One region of the Dickeya lacustris genome, then DNA from elsewhere that is predicted to be linked to it. Evidence: predicted binding sites of a transcription regulator. Region 1 holds the regulator's gene; the other holds the start of a gene.
The links. The regulator LexA, encoded in region 1, represses DNA repair genes until DNA is damaged. The targets are predictions, from matches to a motif close to TNCTGTATGTACATACAGNA.
Positions count from the first base shown of each region.

Region 2: O1Q98_RS00705 (DNA translocase FtsK 4TM domain-containing protein) is a predicted target of LexA. The motif match lies at 5,238-5,257, and genes of this name have one in related genera.

Region 1 is NZ_CP114280.1:1,952,825-1,960,997, reverse strand. It holds gene ubiA (4-hydroxybenzoate octaprenyltransferase) at 1-120, shown strand, start outside; partial or broken gene plsB (glycerol-3-phosphate 1-O-acyltransferase PlsB) at 162-2,649, opposite strand; gene O1Q98_RS08845 (diacylglycerol kinase) at 2,778-3,143, shown strand; gene lexA (transcriptional repressor LexA) at 3,254-3,865, shown strand; gene zur (zinc uptake transcriptional repressor Zur) at 4,321-4,830, opposite strand; gene O1Q98_RS08830 (pirin family protein) at 4,979-5,710, opposite strand; gene O1Q98_RS08825 (LysR family transcriptional regulator) at 5,819-6,715, shown strand; gene O1Q98_RS08820 (glutathione S-transferase family protein) at 6,826-7,809, opposite strand; gene O1Q98_RS08815 (DoxX family protein) at 7,896-8,173, opposite strand, start outside.
Region 2 is NZ_CP114280.1:153,969-162,141, reverse strand. It holds gene O1Q98_RS00715 (replication-associated recombination protein A) at 1-487, opposite strand, end outside; gene lolA (outer membrane lipoprotein periplasmic chaperone LolA) at 495-1,109, opposite strand; gene O1Q98_RS00705 (DNA translocase FtsK 4TM domain-containing protein) at 1,296-5,177, opposite strand; gene lrp (leucine-responsive transcriptional regulator Lrp) at 5,314-5,808, opposite strand; gene trxB (thioredoxin-disulfide reductase) at 6,275-7,231, shown strand; gene cydD (heme ABC transporter permease/ATP-binding protein CydD) at 7,496-8,173, shown strand, end outside.

The sequences.
Region 1 (8,173 bases):
TTGTTTGCCTATCAACAGAAATTGATTGCCGGGCGTGAGCGCGATAACTGTTTTCGCGCATTCAAAAACAATAACTACGTTGGTATGGTGCTGTTTTTCGGCATTCTATTCAGCTTGTAAGCACGATTCCCCTGCGGCAACGTGTACCGCAGGGGAATGCATTACTCCGCGTCGCCCTGTTTTTCCGCGCTCTCCACCGGCTCTGCGTCTGCCGGTGCTGCGCTCTCTTGCGCAAGGCTTGCGCTTTCGATAGTCAGCTTCACCTCTGGGGTAATGAGATTACCCAACATGGCATACATGGCCTGCACTTGCTCTTGTACCGCTTCTCCGTTATCGCTGAAATAGCCCTCGTTACGCAAGGTATTGACCAGCGTTGAGAACACGGCTTTATCAAAGAATTCCGGCGCGTTGATGCCATGCAGAACAGACAGACGCTGCGCCATGCTGCGGCTCTCTTTTTCCAGCGCGCCGCGACTGATGGACGGGTTCGCATGCAACAGCGCCAGCGTGATGGTATAACGCTGCAAGGTTTCACGAATGCCTGCAGCCAGAAGTTGCAGGGTGCGAATGCGTGCCGGGTTTAGCTCTAACTCGCCGTCGTTGTTGATAATCAGGCGCTGGCTGACCAGCTCCGCGACCAGGTTATCGAGAATTTCCGGCAGGTCGGCTTTGTCATGGTGTAAAAACAGCTCTGCCTGCAACAGCGGGTAGATTAAGGCCAACTGCTGCAACAGCGCGGAGGTGTGAATACGCCGATGGTGCATGACGATACTGGCAATCAATGAAGGCAGCACCAGCAGGTGATGAATGTTATTGCGATAGTAAGTCATCAAGACCGCCTGTTCGCGCGGCAGGATGATAATGTCGCCGACATTATCTTTTTCTACCTCAAACTTGTTCATCCCCAGCGCGTGTTCCAGCAGTTCGGCTGCGGTTTTGTTCGGCACCGTGATATCGCGGCTGTAAGGCACATTACGCAGTAGCTGCAAGTAACACTCTAACTGCTCTTCCATTTGCTCACGCGTCAGCGCCCGCTGGCGAGAAGCCAGCAGTGCGGTACAACACAAATTCATCGCGTTGGCGGCAGCGGCATTATTAATGCGCACCATGATGTCATCGGCAATGTGCTGCACGGTTGGCGTTAGCCAGGCCGGGCGTTGCGGCTCTATGGGGTCAATCGCATCGCGCCATTGCGGTACATGCTGGTTGAGGTAGGTTGATAGGGTTAGCGGTTCGCCGATATTGACATACCCCTGACCAAGATTACGTAATTTACGCAGCCCCCGCACCATTTGCAGGAACCCTTCTTTCTCTTTCGCTGCGCCGCGCAACTCCTTGGCATAGGTGCCGACTTCCATCACATGTTCGTAGCCAATATACACCGGTACCAGCGTAATACGGGCGTGTACCGCCGCGTAGCATCGCCTGAATTGTCATCGCCAGGGTACCGGTTTTGGGCTCAAGCAGTCGCCCGGTGCGTGAGCGGCCGCCTTCAACAAAATATTCGACGGAATAGCCACGGGTGAACAATTCCCCCAGGTATTCGCGGAACAAGGTGGAATAGAGCTTGTTCCCTTTGAAGGTACGGCGGATAAAGAATGCGCCAAGGCGGCGGAATATCGGGCCTGCTGGCCAGAAATTCAGGTTGATGCCAGCCGCAATATGTGGCGGAACCAGCCCCTGATGGTAAAGGACATAAGACAACAACAGATAGTCCATATGACTACGGTGACAAGGCACATAAACGATTTCATGGCCGTCTTGCGCTAACTGACGCACGCGTTCGGCATTATGTACGTTGATGCCCTGATATAACCGGTTCCACGTCCAGCTCAGAACCCGGTCAGAGAGCCTGACCGCTTCATAAGAGAAATCAGCGGCTATCTCTTCAAGCAGCGTGATCGCGTTTTGCTGGGCCTTATCATGGGAGATTTTTTTGACGCGCGCTTCGTCATCAATCGCCTTGGCAATTGCCCGGGAAGCCAGCAGTTGATTAAACAGCGCCTGACGCACGGGCAACCTTGGGCCGACTGTCGCTAATCGCAGGCGAGAGAAGTGCATGCGGGCTACGCGTGCCAGTTTGTGGGCGATGGTTTTATCCGTGCCATGCTCTGTTGCCATGTAACGCAGGGATACCGGCACCGAGAAGCGCACGAAGCTGTCACGCCCCAGCCATAAAACGGCAAACAGCTTCTCAATCCCGTTTAACAAGCGCAGATGCGGCATGCCCTGATGCTGGCCTTCCCGCCCAGGAGAGCGACCGAACATCACTGCAACAGGCACCATCTGTATATCCAGCTCTGGGTTATTGCGGTGCAAATCCAGATAGTCGTGAAACAGCTTGATGGACTGTTGTTTCGGCACGTAATAGCGAAACAGGCGCGGGCCGTCGCTGACGAAAACATAGCTAGGCAGCGTTTTGCCATCAATATACTGGGGTTGCAGTGGGTCTGGCAGGTTTAGCTCCAGACACTTTGTACGCAACGTCAGCAGGTCTGCCTTAGAACTGTAAGGCAGCACATAAAATATTGGCCTTGAAGGATCCAGACGTTGCTCGTTAACGGGGTCCTGTGGAATAACCTTACTCTTTACTAAGAGTTTTAGAGGGAAATTCAGTAACTTGTAGTAAATTTTACGCCAACCTGACATAACAACCAAAAGCCTCTTGTTAGCAATGCGCGCCAAGGATAACAGAAACCCAACAGGATATCTGTGGTGATGCAATCATGTGGACGCGTTAAAATTGCGGCCAATCACAAATTACAGGTGGAGTTATCATGAATAAGACAACAGGAATGACTCGCATTGTCAAAGCTGCCGGGTATTCCCTGCAAGGTCTGAAGCAGGCGTGGCAGCATGAAGCCGCATTTCGTCAGGAGTCTGTATTGTTGCTGGCGGCGGTGATTGTCGCAGGGCTATTGCCCGTTTCCACGCTGGAGCGGTTGTTGTTGGTAGGGTCTGTGGTGTTGATCGTGCTGTTTGAGCTGGTGAACAGTGCGATTGAAGCGGTGGTCGATCGCGTCGGCCTCGAGTATCACGAGTTATCCGGGCGGGCAAAAGACATCGGTTCTGCTGCGGTTTTGGTCGCTTGCTTATTCGCTGCGGTGGTTTGGGTGTCGCTATTATGGAGCCGTTTTGCGTAATGGCTTGCATAAGCGCGGAAAATTCCGCGCAATAGGCGATATCGCGGTTCCCATTGGCAGTATCCCTGTATATACTCACAGCGAAACTGTATAAACAAACAGGGGGCGGAATGAAAACATTAACTACCAGGCAACAGCAGGTTTATGACCTGATTCGCGATCATATCTCTCAAAGTGGTATGCCGCCGACCCGGGCGGAGATTGCCAGTCAGCTTGGTTTTCGTTCGCCGAATGCGGCTGAAGAGCATCTTAAAGCATTGGCGCGTAAAGGCGTGATTGAGATTGTCACCGGGGCTTCCCGTGGTATCCGTCTACTGATGGAAGAGGAAGATCTGGGGTTGCCGCTGATTGGCCGCGTGGCTGCCGGTGAGCCGCTGTTAGCGCAACAGCATATTGAGTGCCACTATCAGGTTGACCCCGCCATGTTTAAACCCAGTGCGGATTTTTTGCTGCGTGTCAGCGGTATGTCAATGAAAGACATAGGCATCCTGGATGGAGACCTACTGGCGGTACATAAAACACAAGATGTGCACAATGGGCAGGTTGTGGTGGCGCGCATTGATGATGAAGTGACAGTTAAGCGCCTGAAAAAACAGGGTAACGTGGTGCAGTTGCTGGCGGAAAACAAAGAGTTTTCACCTATTGTGGTTGATTTACGCGAGCAGGCGTTCTCCATTGAAGGGCTGGCTGTCGGGGTCATCCGTAATAGTAACTGGGGGTAATGCCCTCATTACCGCGATGTGTTCATGAATAGATGTGTTTGTGAATAATAACCGTATCTCTTTCATTGGCGGGTAGGTTGTCTCTGTCGAGCTTATTCCATCGGCGCTAACGCCCTCTGGCGTGCGATGGTATTCAGCCTCAGTCATAAACCAATCAACACCGATGGCTATCACCAAGCATAGTCTACAGCGCGACGGTAAACCGCGCGCCAGAGGACGACAAATCCAAGAGACGACAAATAAAGCCAGGTAAAAAGAAGGCCAGGTGAAAAGAGAGCTAAGTGAAAGAGAACCTGATAGTGCAACGAGTTGTGTGAAGTGCTGTGCCACTTCACACTCCGGTATCAGGGGAAATAGGCGTGCTTGCCTTCGTATTACAAGCTGCCTGTAGGCTCACGCAACATTAGCAGTCCTCTTGAGCAAGCCTTCTTGCAACCCGCCTCTGGCGTGCGCAGTCAGCGTTTTTTTACCACAATGCTGTGGTCATGGCTGCAACTATCCCGATGTTCACAAGACTCCACTTTCTGACACTCGCCGCATAAACCGTGTGCTTCCACCACGCTATGACGCAACGCAAATCCTGACTGTCTGGCTAGTTGCTGCAATGTTTCTTCAATACCTTGCGTTTGACGCTCAGTGACTTGGCCACAGCGGTCACAGATAAACAGCGCCGAAGTGTGGCTATGCTCTTCAAAGTGATGACAAAGAACATAGCTATTTGTCGATTCGACTTTGTGGATAAAACCTTGTTCCAGAAGAAAATCCAGTGCGCGGTAAACGGTGGGGGGTTTAGCTTGTGGCTCTGACAGACGCAGTAGATCCAGTAAATCATACGCACTGATGGCACCATGTTGCAGTGCCATTAAACGCAGCACTTCCTGCCGCTGTGGGGTCAGGCGCACATGACGTTGCTGGCAAAGCTGTTCAGCCTGGGCAAGGAGAGTGTCCAGATTGGTTGGATCCATTGCAGTAACCCTGAGGCGAGGTTGAGATAATTTCCTCATCTTACCATGACTAAATTAAAACACCGAAATGTGGTATCGGCGTGGGGCGAGGCGCAACCGGAGCGGGATAACGCCTGAATGTCATGAATAGGGGTGGCTGATGTATGGCTCAGGCGGCGAGGTCTATCAACAATAACCGGGTCGCGGTTTCAGCCTTGAGCGTCAGGCTATTTTCCTGCTTCACAAATGCGCCATCGCCGCAATGAAGCAAGTTTGAACAGGGTTTCTCAGGCGTAGAGGTGTGGGCTGTTTCACCATTTCCCTGAATATGCACCGTGCCGTAGATAGATTGCAGGTAAGCACGGCTGCCATGTAGCGTCAGTGTGTGCTGCGTCTGTGCTGCCAGATTCAGATGATGTATCCATACCTGCTGACGCAGATGAAGACCGGACTCCGTTTCTTCCGGTGCGGCCAGCAACTGGTAAGGCGCATCCGTTAGAGTGGCGCGTTGTACGCACTGATTTTCCCGCATGGGGCAGGCATCCAGCCATAATTGCAGTCGCGTTAACGCGGTATTTTCACTGAGATTGTGCTCGCTGTAGCTGACATGAGGCTGCGTGGCAAGCAGTAAGGCGTCACCGGCTTTCGCTCTGATATGGTTGCCATTACTGTCACGGTATTCGGCCTCCCCTTGCAGCAAGATATTCAGCACATCCACTCGCGGGTAAGTCCTTGGTTGAAAAGCCGCTCCTGGAGCCAGCACTTCCTGATTCAGGACGCGTAGCGAGGCAAACCCCAATAAATCAGGATCGAAATAATGACCGAAAGAAAAGGTATAGCGTGCCTGTAGCCAGCCGTAGTCTGCCTGACCGCATTGTTTCGCTGCTCTACTGATGATCATGGTATTCGATCCTGAGAATTATTGATAACGCGATAGTAATTGTCTGGACGATGGATTGTTAGCCAGTTAATCTGGTCGGCACGTTCAAAAATCCTGAATGAGTGAAACATGGCAAAGGAACGGGCATTAACACTGGAAGCATTACGCGTAATGGATGCGATTGACCGACGGGGAAGTTTTGCGGCAGCAGCGGATGAGCTGGGGCGTGTGCCTTCTGCGCTGAGTTATACCATGCAAAAGCTGGAAGATGAGCTGGACGTGGTGCTGTTTGACCGCTCAGGGCATCGTACGAAGTTTACCAACGTGGGGCGCATGCTGCTGGAGCGGGGACGCATCCTGCTGGAAGCCGCAGATAAATTGACAACGGATGCCGAAGCGCTGGCGAGAGGGTGGGAAACGCATCTGACCATCGTGCTGGAGGCGTTGGTTCCCATTGATCGTATTTTTCCGCTGCTCGATAAGTTGTCGCTGAAAGCCAATACGCAGGTGTCTTTATTGACGGAAGTGCTGGCGGGTGCCTGGGAGCGGCTGGAGCAGGGGAAAGCGGATATCGTGATTGCCCCGGATATGCATTTTCGATCGTCATCTGAAATTAATACCCGCAAGCTTTACACTATCAAAAACGTTTATGTCGCAAGCCCGGATCATCCCATTCATGACGAGCCCGAACCCTTATCAGAAGTGAGCCGTGTTAAATATCGCGGCATTGCAATTGCTGACACCGCGCGCGAACGGCCTGTGCTTACTGTGCAGCTACTCGACAAGCAGCCACGGCTTACCGTCAGCTCGCTGGATGATAAACGCCGGGCGTTGTTGGCCGGGCTCGGTGTAGCCACTATGCCTTATGATATGGTGGCTAAGGATATTGCTGAAGGCCGGTTACGGGTGGTCAGCCCGGAAAATATTCTGGAAGGGCAGATAATCATGGCCTGGCGACGTGACAGTATGGGTGAAGCTAAAGCCTGGTTCTTGCGCGAAATCCCCCGCATTTTTAACGCATCATGATGGCAAACGCCGCACCGTCGGAGCACCACGATAACCGGCATGAGTGTGATAACCGGTAGTGTGATAAGCGGTGCTCAGATGATGAGGCGCAAGGCGTTAAGCGACATCTCTTAGCCGCGCTTGTCGCGGCCATGCGGCGCAGTTAAATCAATCTCTGGCCCGACGGAGATAATACCCTGTGGGTTGAGCGTGGCATGGCTGCGATAGTAATGATGGCGAATGTTATCCATATCGACGGTATCCGCGATGCCTGGCATTTGATAAATCTCACGCAGATAGCCGTAGAGATGAGGGTAGTCAGTGAGGCGGCGTTTATCACATTTGAAGTGCGTGTGGTAGACAGGATCAAAACGGATCAACGTCGTCCACAGTCGGATGTCCGCTTCAGTTAAGCTATCTCCGGTCAGATAGCGATGTTCACCAAGCAATGTCTCAAGGCGATCGAGCGCCTGAAATACCTGGCTGACCGCGTCGTCATACGCCTGCTGGCTGGTGGCAAAACCTGCTTTATACACCCCGTTGTTGAACTGGTGGTAAATCCAGGCGTTGAGTTCATTTATCTGTGTGGTCAGCGCGGGCGGGTAATAGTCGCCAGGGGCGGCGCCACATTCATCAAACGCGCTGTTAAACATGCGGATAATATCGGCGGATTCGTTGCTGACAATGGTGTGCTGGTGGGTATCCCACAGTACGGGGACGGTAACGCGTCCGCTGTAATCGGCTTTGGCCTGCAAGTACAACTGATAAAGATATTCGTGCTGGTAGAGCGTATCGCCGGTGGTGTGTGGAAAGTCGTTTGCAAAAGTCCAGCCTTGATTAAGCATCAAGGGATGTACAACACAGACGCCGATGTGCTGCTCCAGCCCTTTGAGTTTTCGCAGCAATAATGTGCGATGCGCCCAGGGGCACGCCAATGAGACGTAGAGGTGATAACGGCCGGGTTCGGCCTTAAAGCCGCCACTGCCCGTCGGGCCGGGTTCGCCATCGCGTGTGACCCAGTGGCGAAAAAATGTCTGTGGCCGCCTGAAATGGCCGCCTGACGATTGGGTTTCGTACCAGGTATCATGCCATACGCCGTCAACTAACAATCCCATTGCGCGCTCTCCTCTGCAAAATGACGATGGCGGCCAATGGCCGCCATAAGATTATCAGGCTGTGTCATGTCGATGACAGACGGTGATTACCACTTTTTATTCAGCAGGCGGTCGAGGCTAAATGCGCCAGGCCCGGTCACAAACAGCAGCACATAACCACCCGCGATAGACAAGTTTTTCATGAACATCAGCTGGTTAGCGCCCTGAGCAAAGTCACTGTGGAAAATAAACGCCGTTAACAGGGTAAACACGGCGGTGATGATAGCAGTGGTACGAGTCAGGAAACCAAACAGCACAGCCAGACCACCGCCCAGTTCCAGCAAGATAGTCAGCGGCAGTAATGCACCGGGAACGCCCATTGCCT
Region 2 (8,173 bases), 1.8 Mb from region 1:
TTAGCAGATACACTCGCGCTCGTGATAGTAATGCCGAATTGAGCTCAAATGACGGGTTCTCGGTTGTCGCGCCAATAAACGTAATCGTCCCGTTCTCGATATGCGGTAAAAAAGCATCCTGCTGGCTTTTATTAAAGCGATGCACTTCATCCACAAACAGCATGGTACGTCGCCCGACATCTCTGCTCTGTCGGGCTCTTTCAATGGCTTCGCGGATTTCTTTGATGCCCGACGTTACGGCTGACAAGCGCTCAACATCCGCTTGTGCGTAACGCGCAATCAACTCCGCCAGCGTCGTTTTTCCTGTCCCGGGCGGGCCCCATAAAATCATGGAGTGCAACTGCCCTGCCTCAATAGCTCGCGGTAACGGTTTACCTGGCCCCAATAAATGCTGCTGGCCAATGTATTCGGATAATCGAACCGGGCGCATGCGCGCCGCCAGAGGCTGAAACGCGTTATTGGAAAAATCGAGTGACAAGTTGCTCACGCACGCCTCACTGACGTTGATCGTCTAGCGCAACCCCTTTGGGTGGCGTAAAGCGGAATTTTGCAGCATCGATTTCGCCATTTTGCTGGTTTTTCAACACGTAGGTGCTGCGTTGCCCATCCTGTTCTGTCGCCGTGAAGCCGCGAATCGTGCCATCGGCGGCGACAGTGATAGAAAACTGCTTCAAATTACCGCTGGTTACTTTTGGCACCAGATCAAAATCATCGCCTTTCTGGCTCACATTGTACTTACCCCAGTCTTTCGGGTCGTTACGGGTTATCAGAATAAATGGCGTATTGCCTGTTGCATCTTTTACCCATGTTGCCGTCACCTGCTCAACAAATGGATTGTAGAACCACAGCGTTTTACCATCCGACACCAGTGTGCTCTCATCTGGGGCGGTCGTTTTCCAGTTGAATAAGTTTGGCCGCTTAACCCAGAGTTCACCGGCGCCTTCCTGCACTGCCGCACCATCATTGGTGGTGACTTTCTGCGTAAAGCTGGCATGAAAACTGTTAACTTTACTCAGGCGGCCTTGCAAGTCGCCCGCCGCATCGGCATACACCGTTGTGGAAAACAGAGTCACCAGCAAGCTGGTGGCGATCAGTCCTACCTTTATCATACAAAAATCCTTCATCTCAACGGGCTGTCACACAACCCCTAACGGCATCATTACACGTCAGGCGCTACTCTACTCCGGCAAAATAAACGGTGACAGCCGAATTATCTGTGATGTGTTAGTTTTACGCTTCTTTGCATAGCGCCTTTACGTAGCCACATTGCGCTGCTGGCGGGCCGTGAAAACCGGTTATTCCGCCGGTGGCGGTGCCAGCACCTCACGGTTGCCGTTATGGCCAGGCGCACTGACGATACCCTGCATTTCCATTTGCTCGACAATACGTGCCGCGCGGTTATAGCCAATACGGAATTGTCTTTGCACACCGGAAATCGACGCGCGGCGTTTTTCCACCACAAAGGCTACGGCTTGATCAAAGAGCGGATCAAGCTCTTCATCGCCCTCAAAACCAAGGCTACCGCCTTCACCATCATCGCTGCCGCTAATAATATTGTCGATGTACTCGGGACGACCACGCGCTTTCCAATCCTGCACCACGGCATGAACTTCCTGGTCACGCACAAAAGCGCCATGAACACGCACAGGAATCGATGAGTTCGGTGCCATATAAAGCATATCGCCCATACCCAGCAGCGATTCAGCACCGCCTTGATCCAGGATGGTACGTGAATCAATCTTGCTCGACACCGTAAAGGCAACACGCGTCGGGATATTGGCTTTAATCAGACCGGTAATCACATCGACTGACGGGCGCTGTGTCGCCAGCACCAAGTGAATGCCAGCGGCCCGCGCTTTCTGCGCTAACCGGGCGATGAGTTCTTCAACCTTTTTGCCAACCGCCATCATCAAATCGGCAAACTCATCAACCATCACGACGATATAAGGCAATTTCTCTAACACCGGTGGTTGCATATCCATACTGTCACCCGGTTTCCAGAATGGATCGGGAACCGGCCGCCCCATGGACTGAGCCTGCATCACGCGCTCGTTATAACCACTGAGATTACGAACCCCTAACGCCGACATTAGCTTATAGCGCCGCTCCATTTCACCAACACACCAGCGCAATGCATTTGCCGCATCTTTCATATCCGTGACCACCTCGGTCAACAGATGAGGAATGCCTTCATAAACCGACAATTCCAGCATTTTCGGGTCAATCATGATAAAGCGCACATCAGCAGGCGTTGCTTTATACAGCATGCTAATGATCATTGCGTTAACACCGACTGACTTACCCGAACCGGTTGTTCCGGCAACCAGCAAATGGGGCATTTTAGCCAGGTCAGCTACGACCGGCTGGCCGGAAATATCCTTGCCCAGAACGACGGCCAGTGGCGAAGGGTTATCGCGGAACCGTTCACAATCAAGCACCTCGCGTAAAAACACCGTCTGACGATGACGATTAGGCAACTCGAGGCCGACATAGGGTTTACCAGGGATAACCTCAACAATACGTACCGCGACCACCGATAGCGAACGCGCCAAATCTTTAGCCAGATTCGAAATACGCGCTGCTTTGACCCCTGGAGCCAAATCCAATTCGAACCGGGTAATTACCGGGCCTGGATGATAATCCACCACGGTGGCTTTTACCCGGTAATCGGCCAGCCGGGTTTCAATCAAACGCGCCATCTCATCAAGCGCATCCCGGTCTATCGGCGCATCATTAAGCGACGGTGGCGTGAGCAGATCCAATGACGGCAATGGTGTCGTCGGTTTTTGCAACGGCTGGTCGTTACGCATCAGGAAAGGATGAATCAGACTATCCATAATCGATGGCGTATCACTATGCACAGGATCAGCATGCACAGGCTCATCGACGTTCGCCTGACGCGCATCGGATGGCGGCAAGGCAGGCTCGGAGGCTGTCGGATACGTGTCTACATCGCTCTCATGGGGTGACAAGGTGAACAGTGGCTCGGAAGGGGTATCGTCAACCAAATCGGCATAAGGTGATATGACAAACGTACTGCCCTGCGAGGCTGACGCTATCGCCGGGCGCTCTGGTTGCGGCGACACAGCGGCACCAGACGAGGGCATCGCCGCACGATGGCCTGCGGCCTGACGGCTTTCGACAGCCGTGTGCGCTATAGGCTGATCATCTGCCACGGGCGCATCATTAACCCCCGTTGGCTGTTCGTATCTTGCCTGTTGCATCGCAGCGAAATCACGCGCTAATTGAGCCTGCAATAGCGCATCTTCATTGCCTTCATTGCCTTCATTGCCTTCATCGCCTTTATCATCATCAGGATACGTTTCACCATAGCGATCGCGCTGCTGTTGGGCGAATGCTTCACGCAACTGCGCCTGTTGCGCCAACGCCGCGTGGTCGTCGTCCTCATCGTACCGATGCAGCGCCTCGGCAGGGACGTCGGACGCGGGAGCCGTTATGCGTTCACGCTCTTCGCGCCCAGGCTCTGCGGCCTGTGTCAATTGCGCCTGTTGCTGCTGCGCCTCTTTTTCACGGGCTTGTTGTTCAGCCAGACGTTGGGACGGCAATTTAATTCCGTAGGAAGCAAGCTCACGACGTGTAGGAATCCGTACCGGGTTCGGGCGAGGCAACTCAGGGCCCATGCCGCGTTTAACCTGAGGATTAGCATCAGCTACGGCAGTAAACATCGGGGCAGCAGAGGCCGTTTTTTTCACCTCTGGCATCGCCGGGGTGCTGGCAGGCTGTGCGCTCACAGGCTGAACATCGACATCGCTCGCGCCGGTTTCCGGGCCTCTGCCCGTAGCGGCAAACTTCGCCAAATGGGTAATGTGCTCATGTTGTTCAGTTAACCGATTATGTTCAGTTAACCAATCCTGCTCCGTTAACTGATTGGGCTTAGTTATCCGAGACGACCAGTCAGATGACGCTGGCGATACAAACGGCGCGGACGTTTCTGCCGGTTTTGGCGCAGGTGCTGCAACGGCAGTCAATCCCTGCGATGGCGGCAACGAGGCTGGCGTTACCACAGGTGTCATCTGCACCAAAGGCGCCGGCTCACTCGGTTTTGCGGCGCGCACCGGTTCAACATCAGGATATGCGTTATGCGCCGTTTGCACTGTATGTGTCGTTTGCACTGTATCCACCGTTTGTACGGTGGGCTCAACCGATGAGGTTGTCAGCGCAATCGGCGGCGAAGGAGCCACCGGCTCGGTGGCTAACGGCAATCCACGCTCTTTTAATGCAACGGTTGCAGTAGCAGCGCCAGACAACGTTGCGGCATTTGTCTCAAGCGGAGGCATCTCGGTTGCCGCTGCGTTAACCGGTGCAGGCGGCGTCGCAGGCAGCGGCGTGGTTGTTGATTCCGGCGTACTGGCTAGCGTACGCGCCACAACACTCGGGGCAGAGAACAACACATCATCGTCGTCGTCGTCATCGCGCTCTGGCGTATTAACCGGCGCTGCATGTACAGGCTCAGGCTTGTCGGGCACCGTTTTCGCCGCTGCTGGCGCAACTCTGGCGGCCAACGCCTCTTCATCGTCATCATCAAAATCATGATAATCACGACGGCGGCCGCTAAATAGCGTCAGGCAGGCCATGACGCCAGCACCGATTTTCTCTGCAATCGCAAGCCAGGACCAACCGGTAAACAGCGTTAACCCCGCCGCCCAGACGCACAACAACACCATGGTTGAGCCAATATTGTTAAAGCGCGGAATCATCGAACTGCTCAACAAGCTGCCTAATACACCGCCAGAGGCAAAATAATAGATATCATCGACGTTTAACGCCGCTAATCCGCAAGAGGTTAAAATCAGCGCCAGTGTACCTATCAGGCGCAATGAGAGGGCAAAATAATCGAGGGATTCGCGCTGACCGCGCAACCGATGTACCGCCCAGCATAATGACACCATGATGACAGGAATGGCATAGGCCAGTACGCCAAAAATAAAAAACAGGGTATCAGCCAGCCATGCGCCAACGCCGCCAGCCAGATTATGAATGGGTTCATGCCAGGCGGTCTGCGACCAACTCGGGTCGGAAGGGCTAAAACTGAGTAACGCCACCGCCAGATAAACGGCAAACAGTGCCACGACTATCAATATCGCTTCCAGTAAGCGTCGGGCCGCACTGAGTTTATTCAGCGTAACCTCTTTCTCTTCTGTATATTCCTGGCTCAAGCGTCTCTCCAGGTTTCCTGTAAATGTTTCATGATAAAACGCCGAGAATCACCCGGCGCATACTGTACATATTAACAGGAGTGTAACTGAATTTAGCCGGTTGTGCACCCCGTGCTATCATGTGCACCCCGTGCTATCAGCGGGTTTTAATCACCAGCCGATTACTCTGCTTCACTTCTTCCATCACCACATAGGTACGGGTATCGTTCACGCCGGGCAGACGTAATAACGTTTCCCCGAGCAACTTACGGTACGCTGACATATCCGGTACACGGGTTTTGAGCAGATAATCGAAATCCCCGGAAACCAGATGACACTCCTGAATCTCTTCAAGTTTCTGCACCGCAGCGTTGAACTGTTCGAATACATCCGGCGCGCCGCGATTGAGGGTAATTTCAACAAATACCAGCAATGAGGCGTCGAGATAATGCGGGTTCAACAACGCAGTATAACCGTTAATAAAGCCCTGACGCTCCAGGCGACGAACGCGCTCTAAACAAGGCGTTGGCGACAGGCCAACCCGTTTGGATAACTCCACATTGGAGATACGCCCATCTTTTTGCAATTCATTCAGGATATTACGATCGATTCTGTCCAGATCTTTTCCCGGTCGTTTTTTTGTGTCTACCATTCTTATTGTCTCTCTTTACCCTTCCCTGTTTAATCGCTGTCTCTGTCCAACTTCAATGTATCAGAGCCACCCCTAAAGAAGACCCCTGCCTTTTGTAACGCGATAATCCACTGTTCCTGCATTACCCGATAAAACGGACAATATGCTGTAAAAGCTGGAGCATTTAACTATTCACATACAAAAAATTTCCTCTTCCAAGGATGTTTTCGCAAAAGCGCAGCCGATTGTCAAAGCAAAACAATTAAAATCAGAAGAAAGTGCCAGATGAGCGCTTTCAGAAGTATTATTACTACACATTAATACCGTTAGCCGTAACAGAGCATGCGCCAATACGGTGCATCGCTATTGTATTGCCAATATTTCGCAACGATTGATCCGATAGCTAACAACATTCCGCCACACTTTTTTTACGCAAGTAATTTCCTTACAATCAGCACTATCGTCCGTTCGAGTGAATGAGGAACCCATGAGCACTGCCAAACATCGTAAATTATTGATTCTGGGCTCAGGCCCGGCAGGCTATACCGCCGCAGTCTACGCTGCGCGGGCAAACTTAAATCCGTTACTGATCACCGGAATGGAGAAAGGTGGTCAGCTTACCACCACCACCGAAGTAGAGAACTGGCCAGGCGACCCGGATGATCTGACCGGGCCATTATTGATGGAACGCATGCATACCCATGCAGCTAAGTTCAACACCGAGATCGTGTTTGATCACATCAATCGCGTTGATTTGCAAACTCGCCCTTTCCGCTTGTTTGGCGATAGCGATGAATACACCTGTGATGCGCTGATTATTGCGACCGGCGCATCAGCACGGTATTTAGGGCTGCCGTCTGAAGACGCCTTTAAAGGAAAAGGCGTGTCTGCATGCGCGACCTGTGACGGTTTCTTTTACCGTAACCAGAAAGTCGCGGTCGTCGGCGGCGGTAATACCGCTGTAGAAGAGGCGTTATACCTGTCGAATATCGCCGCTGAAGTGCATTTAATTCATCGTCGTGACAGTTTCCGCGCAGAGAAAATTCTGATTGACCGACTGATGGCTAAAGTCTCTGGCGGCAATATCGTACTGCACACCAACCGCACACTGGATGAGGTGCTGGGCGATGAGATGGGCGTCACCGGCGTACGTCTACGTCAGGCAAACACAGACGCAACGGAACAACTGGATGTCGCAGGCGTGTTTATCGCTATCGGCCATAGTCCGAATACCGCCGTATTCGGCGATCAACTGGCGCTGGAGAATGGCTATATCAAAGTACAGTCCGGCACGCACGGCAACGCAACGCAAACCAGCATTCCGGGCGTTTTTGCTGCCGGTGATGTGATGGATCATATCTACCGCCAGGCCATCACCTCCGCCGGAACCGGCTGTATGGCGGCGCTGGATGCCGAACGCTATCTGGATGCGCTGGCGAAATAGTGATAACGCCGCCCGATACGTATTAAGCGCAGCGTATAAACTAACCCGGGACGTCATCGTACCCGGGTTTTTTATTATGGCCGCACAGTGAAGAAAATTGATCCCTTACCGGTTTATCCCCCTGCCTTTTCATTTGCACAACGCGGCCTGCAAGGTAACATGACGCCATTCTGGCGATAACACGCCACTGGCGTTAAGCAACGGTTATTTGAACGTTATTTTAATGTTTCATTCCCTGTACTCACCGGACGCGATTCATAAAGCATGAAAGAGACACGACAACGAGAACTGACACGCTGGCTAAAACAGCAAAGCCGCCTTGCCCATCGCTGGCTACGTTTGTCACTGATTCTAGGGCTGGTCAGCGGTATATTGATTGTCGCTCAGGCCTGGCTGATGGCCTCACTGCTGCATGCATTGATTATCACGCACACACCGCGCCAGGCACTGCAGGGAACCTTCAGCTTGCTGGCTGGCGCCTTTGTGCTACGTGCGGGGCTGAGTTGGTTACGCGAAAAGGTGGGGTTCCGCTGCGGTCAGGCTGTACGCCAGCATATTCGCCAACAGGTTCTCGACAGATTGCAGCAATTGGGCCCGGCGTGGATTCAGGGCAAACCAGCGGGCAGTTGGGCGACATTGATCCTTGAGCAGGTAGAAGACATGCAGGATTATTACGCCCGCTACCTGCCGCAAATGTACCTTGCGGCGCTGATCCCATTGCTCATTTTGGCGACCGTGTTTCCCGTTAACTGGGCGGCGGGGTTAATTTTGCTGCTCACCGCCCCCTTAATTCCGCTGTTTATGGCGCTGGTGGGTATGGGAGCGGCTGATGCTAATCGCCGTAACTTTCAGGCGCTGGCACGTCTGAGCGGCCATTTTCTTGACCGCCTGCGCGGGCTTGAGACGCTGCGCCTGTTTCATCGATCGCAGGCGGAAATCAAT